DNA from 4 places in the Blautia segnis genome. Region 4 is predicted to be linked to each of the others. Evidence: riboswitches for the same ligand, from Rfam matches in the RefSeq annotation. Region 4 holds a riboswitch; each other region holds the start of a gene.
The links. A riboswitch is a leader RNA that binds a small molecule or an ion and turns the genes downstream of it on or off. The one in region 4 is predicted to bind cyclic di-GMP.

Region 1 (3,211 bases), 120 kb from region 4:
ACCATCCGTGCTGACGGGTATGCCACTTCTTTTTCCTATGTAGAGAACTGCATGAAGGTGATCCGTCAGTATGAACTGACAAGATTTGATGAAGGAGGATGTGAGACTATGGCAAAGACTGCTGAGAGTGTTCTGGATGTGATGAGGGGCTGGCTGGGGTTCAGTGAGGCCAATGGAAAGTTTAAGGAGATTATTGACCTGTATAACAGTGTGAAGCCGCTTCCCAGAGGATATGCAGTGCAGTATTCAGATGAATGGTGTGATACCTGTGTGTCTGCCGCAGGGATCAAGGCGGGATGCAGTGAGCTGATCGGCAGGGAGTGCGGCGTTGAGGAGCATGTGAAGATTTTTAAAAAGCTGGGGATCTGGATTGAGGATGGTACCATCACGCCGGAGCCGGGGTATGTGATTGTCTATAACTGGGATAAGGCAGCACAGCCGAATGATGGGTACAGTGATCATATCGGTTTTGTGGAGAAGGTTTCCGGCGGAATGGTAACTGCTATTGAAGGTAACCGGGGTGAAAAGGTTGACAAAAGGGTGCTCCCTTTGGGATGGGGATATATCCGCGGGTATGCGGCTCCGCGGTATGAGAAGGCTGCGAATGAAACCGGCGGGAATACCGGTACAGGAAAGAAGAGTGTGGAAGCTGTGGCGAAGGAAGTGCTTGCCGGAAAGTGGGGGAACGGTGAGGACAGAAAGAAGAGACTGCAGGCTGCAGGATATGATTATGGGGTAGTGCAGGCGAAGGTGAATGAGCTGGTGAAAGGCAGTGGGAAAAAGAGTGTGGAAGCTGTGGCAAAGGAAGTTATTGCCGGAAAGTGGGGGAACGGCGCGAACAGGAAGAAGAAACTGCAGGCTGCGGGATATGATTATGGGGCAGTGCAGAAACGGGTGAATGAAATGTTGAAGAAATAGGGAATGGACCTGCTGTTGTCTGTAGAGAAATCTGCGGATGACGGCAGGCTTATTTTTTTGTTTGAGGTTTCAAACTTTTATGTGACAAACATAACTGTCTGTGCTATTATAAAAACGATATAAGCGAAAATGACTTTTGCGGAAACGAAAGTATCTTTATATTTTTTTTACCGGTATACTTCCTATAATGGGAATGAATACTTGCAAAGTTGATTACTAATATTTTTCTATTATTACAGGTACAATAAGAACATGTAATAGCGGAAATGAGGTATAGTTACTTGCAGATAGAGAAGTATATTGCGGATAAAATAACATCTTTATGTGAAAAGCGTGATATCAGTAAATACAGATTATCGCAGCTGTCGGGAATTTCCCAGTCGTCACTGGGAAGAATCATGGCGCAGGAAAACCTGCCGTCGCTGATCACACTTGAAAAAATATGTACAGCTTTGGGCGTGACATTATCGCAGTTTTTTCAGGAAGGTAATTCAGAGAATCTGACAGAAAAACAGAAAGAAGTTCTAGGGATATGGAACGATCTGAGTACAAATGAGCAGGAAACAGTGATGTCAATGCTGCGTGGACTTCGGAAGTAGGAGAACAGTTCGAGTATATGTATCGGCTGTTCTTTTTTTGTTTTTGAACGTTAAAACGGTAATTTTTTTCTTGTGCATAGTAGAACGTTAAAGTATAATAAAATCAGTTTTTTTGCATAAGTTTAAAAGCTATATCTATAATAAGGAAATCGGCAAACCAGATGAAAGTCTGGGACGCAAAGCTACAGGGCCTGTAAAATGGCAGCCAGTTGCATAAAATGAGGTGCACTGTCTGTCTGACGGTGCTTTTTTACGGTGTTATTTCATAGGCGTAACAATAATGATTTTATCAGGAAAGAATGAGGAAAATAAAAGTATGAAAAAGGCAAAACGTTGTCTGATTGCAGTGGTGTCAGGTGTACTTGTAGCATCTGCTGTCTTGTCTGGATGTGGACAGTCAAAGAAAGAAGTATCTAAAAATGATGATCATCTTACCGTTTATCTGTGGGAAAATCGTTTGATGAAAAATATTGCACCCTATATCCATGAACAGTTTCCTGATCAGGATATTGAATTTATTATTGGGAACAATGATACCGATTTATACAGTTATTTTAAAGAACATGATGAATTGCCGGATATCATAACAGTACGTCGATTCTCTGGAACAGATGCACAGGACTTACAGCCTTATCTTATGGATTTTGCTTCTTATGATGTTGTTTCCAAGTACTATTCTTATGCGGTGCAATATTATAAGAATGCGGAGGATGAAATCCAGTGGCTGCCAATCTGTGGTATTCCGCAGACGATCATTGCCAACAAAACACTGTTTGATCAGTATGGCATAAAGATTCCAGAAAATTATGAGGAATATGTACAGGCCTGTCAGCAGTTTTATGATAATGGCATAAAACCGTATTCCATGGATCTTGGTGAAGACTGGTCTAATAATGAAATCATCCAGGCAGCGGCAATCGGTGAGTTTACAAGCCTGGATGGTATGGAATGGCGAAACGGTGCAGAGACTGCAGCGGATGAAGTAAAGTTTGATGATACATTATGGAAACGTATTTTTTCAGAAACCAGTCAGTTTCTTAAGGACTCGCACTTTGGTAAAGAAGATATCAATATTGACATCAATACAGGAACCCAGATGTTTGTCGAGGGAAAATCAGCAATGTTTCATGGACATCCGACGGTTATGCAGCAGCTGCAGAAACAGATGGATGCAGATCTGATCCGTATTCCTTACTTTTCACAGACATCGGATGAATCCTATGTGTACATGACTCCGTCCTTAAACATTGCATTTAACAAAAACCTGGAAAAAGACCGGGAGAAACTGGATACTGCACTGGATGTGCTGGATTGTATGATTTCAGAAGAGGGGCAAAAGCTGATTGCGGATGGAAGCGGTGTTATTTCATTGAATACAGATGTTCCAACCATGATGCAGGATGTGCCTGGACTGGAAGAGGAAATTAATAATAATGCTGTTTATATCCGGTATTCCGCTCAAAAATCATTTGATGCAAGTCTTGAGGCTGTTCACGGATTACTGTCAGGGGAAATGGATGAAACACAGGCTTATGATACTTTTTGTAGTGCAATGAATCGTAAAGATCCAGAAGAAAAAGCAACGGTGAATTTTGAAAATGAATATTCTATTTCACTGAACGATAGAAATGGCCGTGATGCAGCATCTTCCATTTTAACTACGATCAGAGAAGAAAATGATGCACAGCTGGCTC
Region 2 (3,211 bases), on a different contig from region 4:
GCTTCCACATGGAATAAGGAACTTGCACAGGCCTGGGGTGAATACATGGGCAAGATCAGTCAGGAAATGGGTGCAGAGGGCTGGTATGCACCAGGTATGAATACTCATAGAACTGCATTTGGAGCAAGAAACTATGAATACTTTTCAGAAGATGGAGTTCTTGCAGGAAATATGGGAGCAAAAGCAGTAGAAGGAGCAAGAAAATATGGAGTTTATTCTTATATCAAACATTTTGCTCTGTATGAGGGAAATGCAAAGATGGTAAGTGTCTGGTCAAATGAGCAGGCAATCCGGGAAATCTATCTGAAACCATTTGAAATTTCTGTAAAACAGGGTGGCGCAAATGCGGTTATGGTTTCCTGGAGCTTCCTTGGAGATAAATGGACTGGAGAAAGCAGTAACCTTATGAATACAGTTCTCAGAGATGAATGGGGATTCAGGGGAATGGCGCTTACAGACTTCTTCCGAAACAATGGTCATGGATTTATGAATGCAGATGCAGCTTTGGCGAATGGAGTAGATGCAATGTTGTCCACATTCAACGGAGAAGAGAACAATGTAGCCAATCCGGAGCATCCAACATCTGTACTTCAGATGAGGAATGCCTGCAAAAATGTCATGTATACAGTTGTAAGCAGCTGGGCTTATGATGGAGAACATGAAGAAACAGGTATGGAAAACTGGAAAAAAGCAGGAATTGGTATCGACATTGTAATAGCACTTTTCATGGCAGGAATGGAAGTACTGGTAATCAGAGGATATAAGAAAAGAAAGAATGCTGAATAAGGATGAAAGTGGGATGGAATCAAAGCTTCGGTTACCTATACAGGTGACAGAGACGGAGCTGAGGTTGTTCAGACGTATGTAAGAAAAGTAGAAGAACAGTTCGAGTATATGTATCGGCTGTTCTTTTTTTATTTTCGAACGTTAAAACGGTAATGTTTATCTTGTGTATAGTAGAACATTAGAGTATAATAAAACCAGTTTTTTGCATAAGTTTAAAAGCCATAATAAGGAAATCGGCAAACCAGATGAAAATCTGGGACGCAAAGCTACAGGGCCTGTAAAATGGCAGCCAGTTGCATGAAATGAGATGCACTGTCTGTTTGACAGTGCTTTTTTGCGGAATGACTTATCAACAGAAGATGAAAGGAAAATTATGAAATTGAAAAAAATATTTGGTGTATCTGTTGTAACTGTGCTGTTATGTCTTACGGGCTGTACGAATAAAAAAGCTTATTTATGAAGAACGGCTGAATCAGATGGATGAAGTGACCCATCAGATGTTTTTAAATCTGGAAGATGTTATGGGCACAAAATGGGATTATGTCCAGGTACAATTCATGTGCTTTATCATTCTGTTTGCAGTTGTTGCGGCAGTTTGTGTAATTACAGCTATCGTAACAGTGCTTAGAAAAAAACAGAGTGAAGCAATTGAAGTTGAAAGAGAAAATAACACAAAACTGGAAACAATCAATAAGACGATTCCAATCATTGCCATGACTGCCAATGCATTTTCGGAGGATATCCAGTATTCCTTTGCGGCTGGTATGAACGTACATATTTCAAAACCGGTTGAGATGAAGGTACTGGAAAAGACAATCAGAAGCATAAAATTCGTGGGGGTATCGAACCGCAGGTCACTGAACAGTGACAAATGAAAAGTAACCAGACATAAAAAAATCGAAAAGGATAGTTAGGAATAGATAGAAAATGAAAGGAAAAAGAGTGATTGCAGGCATACTGCTTGCGGGAATTTTAGCAGTCACCCTGGCAGGGTGTAAAAACACAGATAACACGAAGGAAGAAACCGAAAAGCCTGTTATTACCCTCGGCAGCGACAACTATCCACCATACAATTATCTGAATGAGGATGGTGTACCGACGGGAATTGATGTAGAACTGGCTACAGAAGCTTTCAAAAGAATGGGATATCAGGTGGAGGTTGTCCAGATCAACTGGGAGAAGAAAAAAGAAATGGTGGAAAGCGGAGAGATTGACTGTATCATGGGCTGCTTTTCCATGGAAGGGCGTCTTGATGATTACCGCTGGGCGGGACCATATATAGCAAGCCGTCAGGTGGTTGCGGTAAATGAGAATAGTGATATCTATACACTGAGTGACCTGGAGGGAAAGAACCTGGCTGTTCAGTCCACAACCAAACCGGAAGGCATCTTTCTGAACCGGACGGATGAGAGAATCCCAAAGCTGGGCAATCTGATCAGCCTGGGACACAGGGAGCTGATCTATACGTTTCTGGGAAAAGGATATGTAGATGCAGTCGCCGCACATGAGGAATCTATTGTTCAGTATATGAAAGATTATGATGCAAGCTTCCGTATTCTGGAAGAGCCTTTGATGATCACTGGAATAGGTGTTGCTTTTGCAAAAGATGATGACAGAGGAATCTGTGAACAGATGAGCCAGACACTGGAAGAAATGCGTCAGGATGGCACATCCTTGAAAATTATTGAAAAATATCTGGATGATCCCCAGAAGTATCTGGAGGTGGATGATCTTGGATATTAAGAAAAAAGAAAAACGAATCCAGCTGCTCGGCGGTCTGATTGGAATCTGTGTGGCTGTAGCCTCTCTGTTTTATTTCTTTCACGCAGAAAAAGAGGAAGCAGAGAAAAGAATGGTGGAGATTGTAAACTATGTGAAAGTGCAGTGCTCCACCTACACCCATTATAATGAATCTTCAGAATCCAAAAGTCTTCTCCGTGCCATTGAAAGTGCCAGACAGATGAGTACAAATATCGACATGGAAACAGAAAATGATGGTCAGCTAAGTCAGGAGTTCCTGAAAGAAAATCTGCAGACTCTCTGGGTGGATGGTATCATTGTACTGGATACAGAGGGAAAGATAGACTGTGAATACAGCACGGATGAATCTCTGGCCAATGAAATTACGGCATATCTGCAAAAAGATATTATTATGGATTTTGCCGGATATGAAGAAAGATCTTATTCAGAACGGTTTGCCAGGGAAGACGGATCCTATATTGATGTTGCAGCCTGTGCCAGAAAAGATGCACCGGGTATTGTGGCAATCTACTATTACACACCTCCTGAATTTGCCAGAAATTATACACTGACGATACAGGGACTTTTAAATGGTTATAGTATCCAGAAAGATGGAACGATTATTGTTGCAGACGAGGGGATCGTTGTTGCCAGCAATGATGAGAGCTTGCTGGGGCAGAATACG
Region 3 (3,211 bases), on a different contig from region 4:
TTTATACCAGCATGACTGACAAATTTGCCAGCTCCGGGATCGTCGGCATTCCCCTTAATCCGCCTGTTCGCGTAAAAATTGGAATGGTCTGGAAAAAGGGAAAATACATCAGCGGAGATATGCAGAAATTCCTGAACTTTACCAGGATGTACTACAGGGAACATCCGCTGACGCAGAAGAGTTCTGCGCCGTAAAGTTAATCATCAGAATACAAAAAGATACTACTTACCAGTAATATACTCATAAGTAGTATCTTTCCAATTTTACTAAATAAAGTACTCAATAACCTCTTCCACCGGCACTCTGGTTTTCTCATTATAAACCAGCACAGCCTCCCGGGCATTTACTTTTCCAAGGGCATACAGGACGTCTTCTTCACGGTTGAAATACCGGAAAGGCACTTCCCGGTTGTATGCTCTTGGATGTTCCAGATCAATGAGGATATCTTTTTCCTCGTAAGGCTCATCCCAATAATAAGGATCAAACAGCAAAATACTGCCGTCCTTCACTCCGGTAAGGAGCACATAATGGGGTTCATCCAGAAACAGTCTTACCACGGCTGCCCCGCCATGACTCAGTGCCTGGTTAATCCTGCTCCCCGGACCTATGTACACCTCAGATCCCGACAAATATTCACTGCTTACCGTCATCATCCCAAGGTTCCCAAACTCATTCAGCCAATTGGAAAGAAACATCATGGCCGCCCTGGATGTACCTCTTTTTCCCGGAATGCCTTCTTTGCTGTAGCAGTCCAGACAGTAAAGCATGGTATTTCGGATCACCTCCGGCGGAATCTCATCCCTGTCAAACAGATAAATAATCGCATTCAACATGGATGTGGGTCCGCAGTCATATTCTGAAATCTGATAATGCAATGGATTTTTCACGATTTATGCCCCCTCTTTTGTACAACTCCTCAAATAATATGTCATTATAAAAATGCTACTTACAAGCATGATACTTATAAGCAGCATATTATATGGTTCCTGTTTTTTCAATAAGAAATTATATTGTATTTCCCTTCCGTCACAAACAGCTTATTTCACTGGAATCTTAAACACAATTTTCTTCGCAGGTGCCGGCTCGTCTGCTGCAACTCCTGGCATGTGTCCGTCATCCGGTGCATAGAAGCCGAACATTCCCGGCTCCAGTACCGTATACCCCTGCCATGGACCAGCCACATAAAGAATAGAATCACTCTCCGGTGTCATGTCATTCCCCACTGTAAGGTTCCGCAAAGAAGCCCAGTAGATTTTCTCTTTTCCCTCTATTAGATACTGTAAATCACAATATTTCTTGTGGGATTCCATCTGTGAGCCCTCTAACGGTCTTGTAGTATAACTCTGCACAGAGGCAAACACACCATTTTCCAGATCATATCTGCCCGCCGGAAGATTTTCCTTCTTCTGCTTCTCAATAAATGCCAGAACCATGTCTGCATACTCCTGCAAATCTCCATAAAGATGCAGCTTGTCCGCATAATCTGTAATCATAAAAACTTCCCCCTCCATTTTTTACTTGACTGCTTCATCATCGCAGTCCTCTGTTTTTCAGGTAATTTGATTATATCAGTTTAAATGGATTCGCGCCATTACATTTTGCTTGACTTCTGATTTTCTTTTCGAGAAAATACGTCTCTACAGCCACCGTCTCAGCACATCCCTGAGCCGTGTCATATCCAGAGGTTTGGAGATGTGTTCGTTCATGCCTGCGTTTTTGGCAAGCAAAATGTCTTCTGCGAAAGCATTGGCTGTCATGGCTACAATGGGGATGGTTTTTCCGTCCTGTTTGTGGAGAGAACGGATTGCTGCCGCCTGCCTGTTCTCCCCTTCAGTCCATGCCAGCGGAGAAATTGCTATGGATTTAAACTGCTTCTCATTCATTGTGCAGTACTCGAACCGGTAAATATCCTCCGGCTTTTTCAGCCTGCTCCTGATATTTTCCGGGGAAAAGGCCTCTTCCAGGGTAAGCTCACTGGAAACCGTCTTAAACTTAGACGCCATAGCTGCCACAATTTGATCACCTGGCTGACAAGCTTAAGATTCTCCTGCATCTGCATTTCGCCCTTACCGCTGATATATCGAAACCGATCATTTTCAATATAAGCACAGTTTTTTCCATAAACCACATTTTTCAGTGATCCAGAGGTTCTGTTCATAAATTCCTCATAGCTGTACCCAAGATTATGCAGGAAAAATTCACTGATATAAGCAATCGTCAAATTTTCATCATAATATCCTGCAATAAAACCAACGGCGTGATTGTGGTAAATTGTTGATTGTATTGCAGAATAGGCTTCCTCACTAAGCTACGGTTCCTCAACGGAATACAAAAGTTCCTCTTTATATAACTGTTTCTTCATTTTCACTCTACTCCATCTATATAAAAAAACACATACTGCAGCATTCGCCATAGTATGTGATCCTATCCTGATTATTCTGCAGCTGGCTGCCATTTTACAGGCCCTATAGTTTTGCGTCACAGTCTTTCGACTGCTTTGCCCATTTATAGATTTGTTTAGAACATTGTATACAATATCTCTCTTAATTGCAATTGTTTTTCAACAGGTTTCCTAATTTATTTTTATCCGTTTTGCCATTTCCTCACGAAAGAAAAACCTTGTAATTTGTTTCTAAATATAGTACAATTGTACCTACAGATTTGTCCTGTTAGTTTAACGGATAAAACAAGCGCCTCCTAAGCGCTAGCTGTGGGTTCGATTCCCGCACGGGACGCTTATCTAGGAAAGCGGGTGAAACTCCAACGGAGGTGTTGGAATTTCACTCGCTTTTTGTTTTTCCCAGACTGACAGCTCAAAATTTATATCTGCATCGGAGGCATTATATGCTGACAATCATATACGGAGACGAACCGCAAAGTATTTACAATACGAATGTTTATTTTAAAAATACTTATGATCCGGAATGGTTTGAAACAGAACTTGCCAGAAAAATGGTTGAAGATATTGATCACTCAAATATTTTAAGCAGTGAATGTATTAGCAGTCCTGTTCTGGGACAAATCCCACCAGAAAGATTATCTGGCGGAGTCAAGACTTTGTTATTGATTCTAAATGAGCCAGACAAAATTTTTAATGCATCTGCATGTGGTGATAATTGCGCAAAATGGCTGTTAGAAATTGGAAAGATCAAGGACATAACAATTAATCTCAGGCATATGATGGACTTTGGAAAAAATACTGCCTTTGAAA
Region 4 (3,211 bases):
TAGCCTTTACAGGCAACAACCTCTGCCTGGATCTGATTGCTGTCCAGCCATTTTTCCAGAAGTTCTTTCTGATAGCTTCCATCTGCAACACCGATACGGCAGCCATTTATCTGCTTTAGATCACCATCCGTAAGGTCCGCATGGTCCTCCCTGGTATAGATCCAGTATCGTTCCGTTAGCTCCTCATAAGAAGAAAAATTGATAGCTTCTGCTCTTTCCTGTGTATAACTGACATTTCCAAGTATATCTATTTCTCCAGCTTCCAGCATATCCAGGCACTCTTTAAAGGAAGCATAGACATATTCATACTTCCAGCCGGTTATATAAGAAATTTTCTGAAGATACTCATAGCCTGCTCCCTGCTTGTGTTCCCCGGAACCGCCTTCCTGAAAATTGGAATATGGAAAATACCCGACTCTCACGGTTTTATTTTCTTCTTCCATTGCCTGAGTTGTTTCCCCGTCACTTTTTATCTCCGACGCATAAACAGAAGCTGATACAAAAAGCAGCATAATAATTGCAAAAATGCTCAAACATAATCTTTTATTCTTATTTTTTCCTATCTTTTTATTTATTCTTTTCATCTTTATTATCCTGCTGTTGTTCTTCCCAGTCTGTCAGTTTTTCTGTTTATTCAATACAGAAAGAATGGCCACTCTCAGTTTCTCAATATCAATGGGTTTCGCTATATGTTCATTCATGCCCGCATCAAATGCTCTTTTTTTGTCTTCCTCAAAAGCATTTGCTGTCATGGCAATGATCGGGATCTCTGCCTTCTTTTTATCATTTAAATGCCGGATACACTGGGTTGCCTGATAGCCATCCATGTTTGGCATCTGGATATCCATAAGTATCAGATCATAAGTTCCCGATGACATTTTGCGACAGCTTCTGCTTTTCTTGCCTTTCTTAAAAGTACGAGTATATTTGTAAGTGGAACACTCTTGAAGTCTTGATCGTTATCATATATCAGTGCCTGAAGCATTTCATCATAATCATTGCAGTCCTGTATCTTAAATTTCAGTGTCTGATTCCCCAGACAGTCTTTGGCATAAGAGATATATTCTGCCAGCATACCCGTAAGTTTTTCTTTCACCCAGGATTTTTCTCCGCCTGTAAGACTCCGATTATACTCAAGCGTAAAGTACTTCTTATACAGATCTGCCTTAAAAAAAGGACTCTTTATTTATTGCAAAATATATGCCCGATTTGCCAATAGTAGTAACCGAAGATATTCCCTATTCAGACCAGATGGATTCCTCCAGAGATACAAAAGCATCCATCTCATGACTTCGCAGTTTATCTGGGAAGTCTTTTAGTCATGTCTAAATTTAAAAGCACCTACTTTTCATCTTAAGAATTCTGCGTTGCAGGATTCTTACCGCTTTTTAATCAGGATTGCGAACTTGTTTCGCAATTACCTATCATGTACTATTAATAATTCATGTTATAATAAAAGCACTGCCAAACAGACAGTGCACCTCACTTTATGCAACTGGCTACCATTTTACAGGTCCTGTAGCTTTGCGTCCCAAATTTTCATCTGGTTTGCCGATTTCCTTATTATAGCTTTTAAAATTATACAAAAAACTGATTTTATTATACCCCCTTACTCCGCTTTGCACAAGGAAAACATCCGGGCTACGTAGGCCGAATTCGGGTGAAATATACCGCAAAGTGGGGCGTGCAGATTGCAGGAATGATTTTTCAAACCCTTAGAACTTCTTTCTGTTTTTCTGTCAGATTCTCCGAATTACCTTCCTGAAAAAACTGTGATAATCTGTATTTACTGATATCACGTTTTTCACATAAAGATGTTATTTTATCCGCAATATACTTCTCTATCATATTCATAAGCGTCCCTAAGCGGTTTTCGCCTTTTTTTCGCCGTTTTCTTCAGCATAGGAAATCATACTTAACATATCAGCCACCTCCTTTTGCCGGACCGGTTTAGCAGCTTGCACCTGTTTGCAATTCAAGTCAGGTACAATACCGAAACGCCTTATCTGTCAAAATCCTTGCAAAGATCAGTCCCAGCGGAAGTGCTGCAATGATCAGAAGCGCAGCTGCAAACCAGGATGCGGAAAGGGATAAGGACATGATTCCAAGGTTATAAAATCCACGGTATAAATAAAGCCCCGGTACCATGATCACAATAGAAGGCACTGTCACGGAAATCCTTGGATAGCCCACCTTATTTTTCAGAAGGGAGGCCAGAAGCCCAGCTGTCAGAGCTCCGATAAATGCGGCCACTGCCGGAGGTAAGGTGGCGAGATCCACAAGCTCCAGCCGCAGGGTATTTGCAATTGCACCAAGTACTGCCGTAGAACAGGCAAGCCTTACCGGACTGTTAAACATGATGGAGAAACCGAACACGCCGAAAAAGCTTGCAATAAGCCGTGTGAGAATCCACATTGCAGCAGACATATGGATCTTTATAAAATCCACCGGCTGTAAGTGAAGAAGCATGGCCATGATCCAGGCAGACATAGTGGCTACCAGGACAATAATCAGTGCATAAGTAAGCCTTTCCATACCAGAACGCATATCCAGCTTTGCCAGGTCGATTCCGCTGGTAATAAAGGGGAAGCCAGGGATGATAAAAAGCATGGCACAGATATATCCTGCTTCATGCTGAATGGAAATCCCAAACAGGATTTCCCCTAATTTTAATAATCCTGCATATACAAAGCATGCCAGGGAGACAGATGTAACAATACCCAGAAACAAAGTAAAATGATGCTTGGTCAGCTTGCAGCGAAGGAAATTTCCAAGTCCTGCTCCAATAAAAGCACAAAACATCTCTACTGGTCCTCCGCCTAAAAGAAAGGTAAATCCACAGCATGCAATGGCGGCAGCCAGTCCCAGGGCTGCCGGGGAATAAAGGCCATGGATCCTTTCAATCTCATCCAGATAGCTGTGAAGCTCTTCCCCGGACATGTTTTTTCCCTCTGTTTCAAAGTTACGGATAAAATGCTCCAGCCGGTTCAGCTTTGACGTATTCACCCCTGTATTGGTAAGGCATAAAGACTGGGTAAAGCCGTTTTCCCCGTCAAAACAGGTGTACTCAATGGACATCAGTCCGATATCTGCGGTACAGGTAATTCCCATTGCTTCGGCCAGGGCATTCATGGAGCTTCGGACCCTCCAGGCTCCAGTCCCACAGGATAAAAACATGATCCCCACACGTCCGATAATGGAAGCCTTTTCG

Region 1: linked by a shared signal. The riboswitch ahead of H8S54_RS17145 (ABC transporter substrate-binding protein) and the one ahead of H8S54_RS18380 (hypothetical protein) in region 4 are both predicted to bind cyclic di-GMP.
Region 2: linked by a shared signal. The riboswitch ahead of H8S54_RS19295 (response regulator) and the one ahead of H8S54_RS18380 (hypothetical protein) in region 4 are both predicted to bind cyclic di-GMP.
Region 3: linked by a shared signal. The riboswitch ahead of H8S54_RS18085 (response regulator) and the one ahead of H8S54_RS18380 (hypothetical protein) in region 4 are both predicted to bind cyclic di-GMP.

What each region holds. Positions count from the first base shown of each region.
Region 1 covers NZ_JACOOT010000039.1:175,577-178,787, reverse strand. Annotated here, with positions in the region: gene H8S54_RS17155 (glucosaminidase domain-containing protein) at 1-918, shown strand, start outside; gene H8S54_RS17150 (helix-turn-helix domain-containing protein) at 1,200-1,517, shown strand; cyclic di-GMP riboswitch class I at 1,659-1,734, shown strand; gene H8S54_RS17145 (ABC transporter substrate-binding protein) at 1,834-3,211, shown strand, end outside.
Region 2 covers NZ_JACOOT010000010.1:31,907-35,117, forward strand. Annotated here, with positions in the region: gene H8S54_RS04200 (glycoside hydrolase family 3 N-terminal domain-containing protein) at 1-786, shown strand, start outside; cyclic di-GMP riboswitch class I at 1,012-1,087, shown strand; gene H8S54_RS19295 (response regulator) at 1,263-1,661, shown strand; gene H8S54_RS04210 (substrate-binding periplasmic protein) at 1,714-2,529, shown strand; gene H8S54_RS04215 (ATP-binding protein) at 2,513-3,211, shown strand, end outside.
Region 3 covers NZ_JACOOT010000009.1:80,199-83,409, forward strand. Annotated here, with positions in the region: gene H8S54_RS03790 (LysR family transcriptional regulator) at 1-194, shown strand, start outside; gene H8S54_RS03795 (hypothetical protein) at 267-887, opposite strand; gene H8S54_RS03800 (YhcH/YjgK/YiaL family protein) at 1,038-1,493, opposite strand; gene H8S54_RS18085 (response regulator) at 1,638-2,012, opposite strand; cyclic di-GMP riboswitch class I at 2,437-2,512, opposite strand; tRNA gene H8S54_RS03810 (tRNA-Arg) at 2,664-2,735, shown strand; gene H8S54_RS03815 (DUF4869 domain-containing protein) at 2,845-3,211, shown strand, end outside.
Region 4 covers NZ_JACOOT010000039.1:59,999-63,209, forward strand. Annotated here, with positions in the region: gene H8S54_RS16630 (ATP-binding protein) at 1-584, opposite strand, end outside; gene H8S54_RS16635 (response regulator) at 618-878, opposite strand; gene H8S54_RS18380 (hypothetical protein) at 854-1,096, opposite strand; cyclic di-GMP riboswitch class I at 1,488-1,563, opposite strand; gene H8S54_RS19205 (DUF6783 domain-containing protein) at 1,610-1,690, opposite strand; gene H8S54_RS19210 (DUF6783 domain-containing protein) at 1,661-1,765, shown strand; gene H8S54_RS16645 (threonine/serine exporter family protein) at 1,981-3,211, opposite strand, start outside.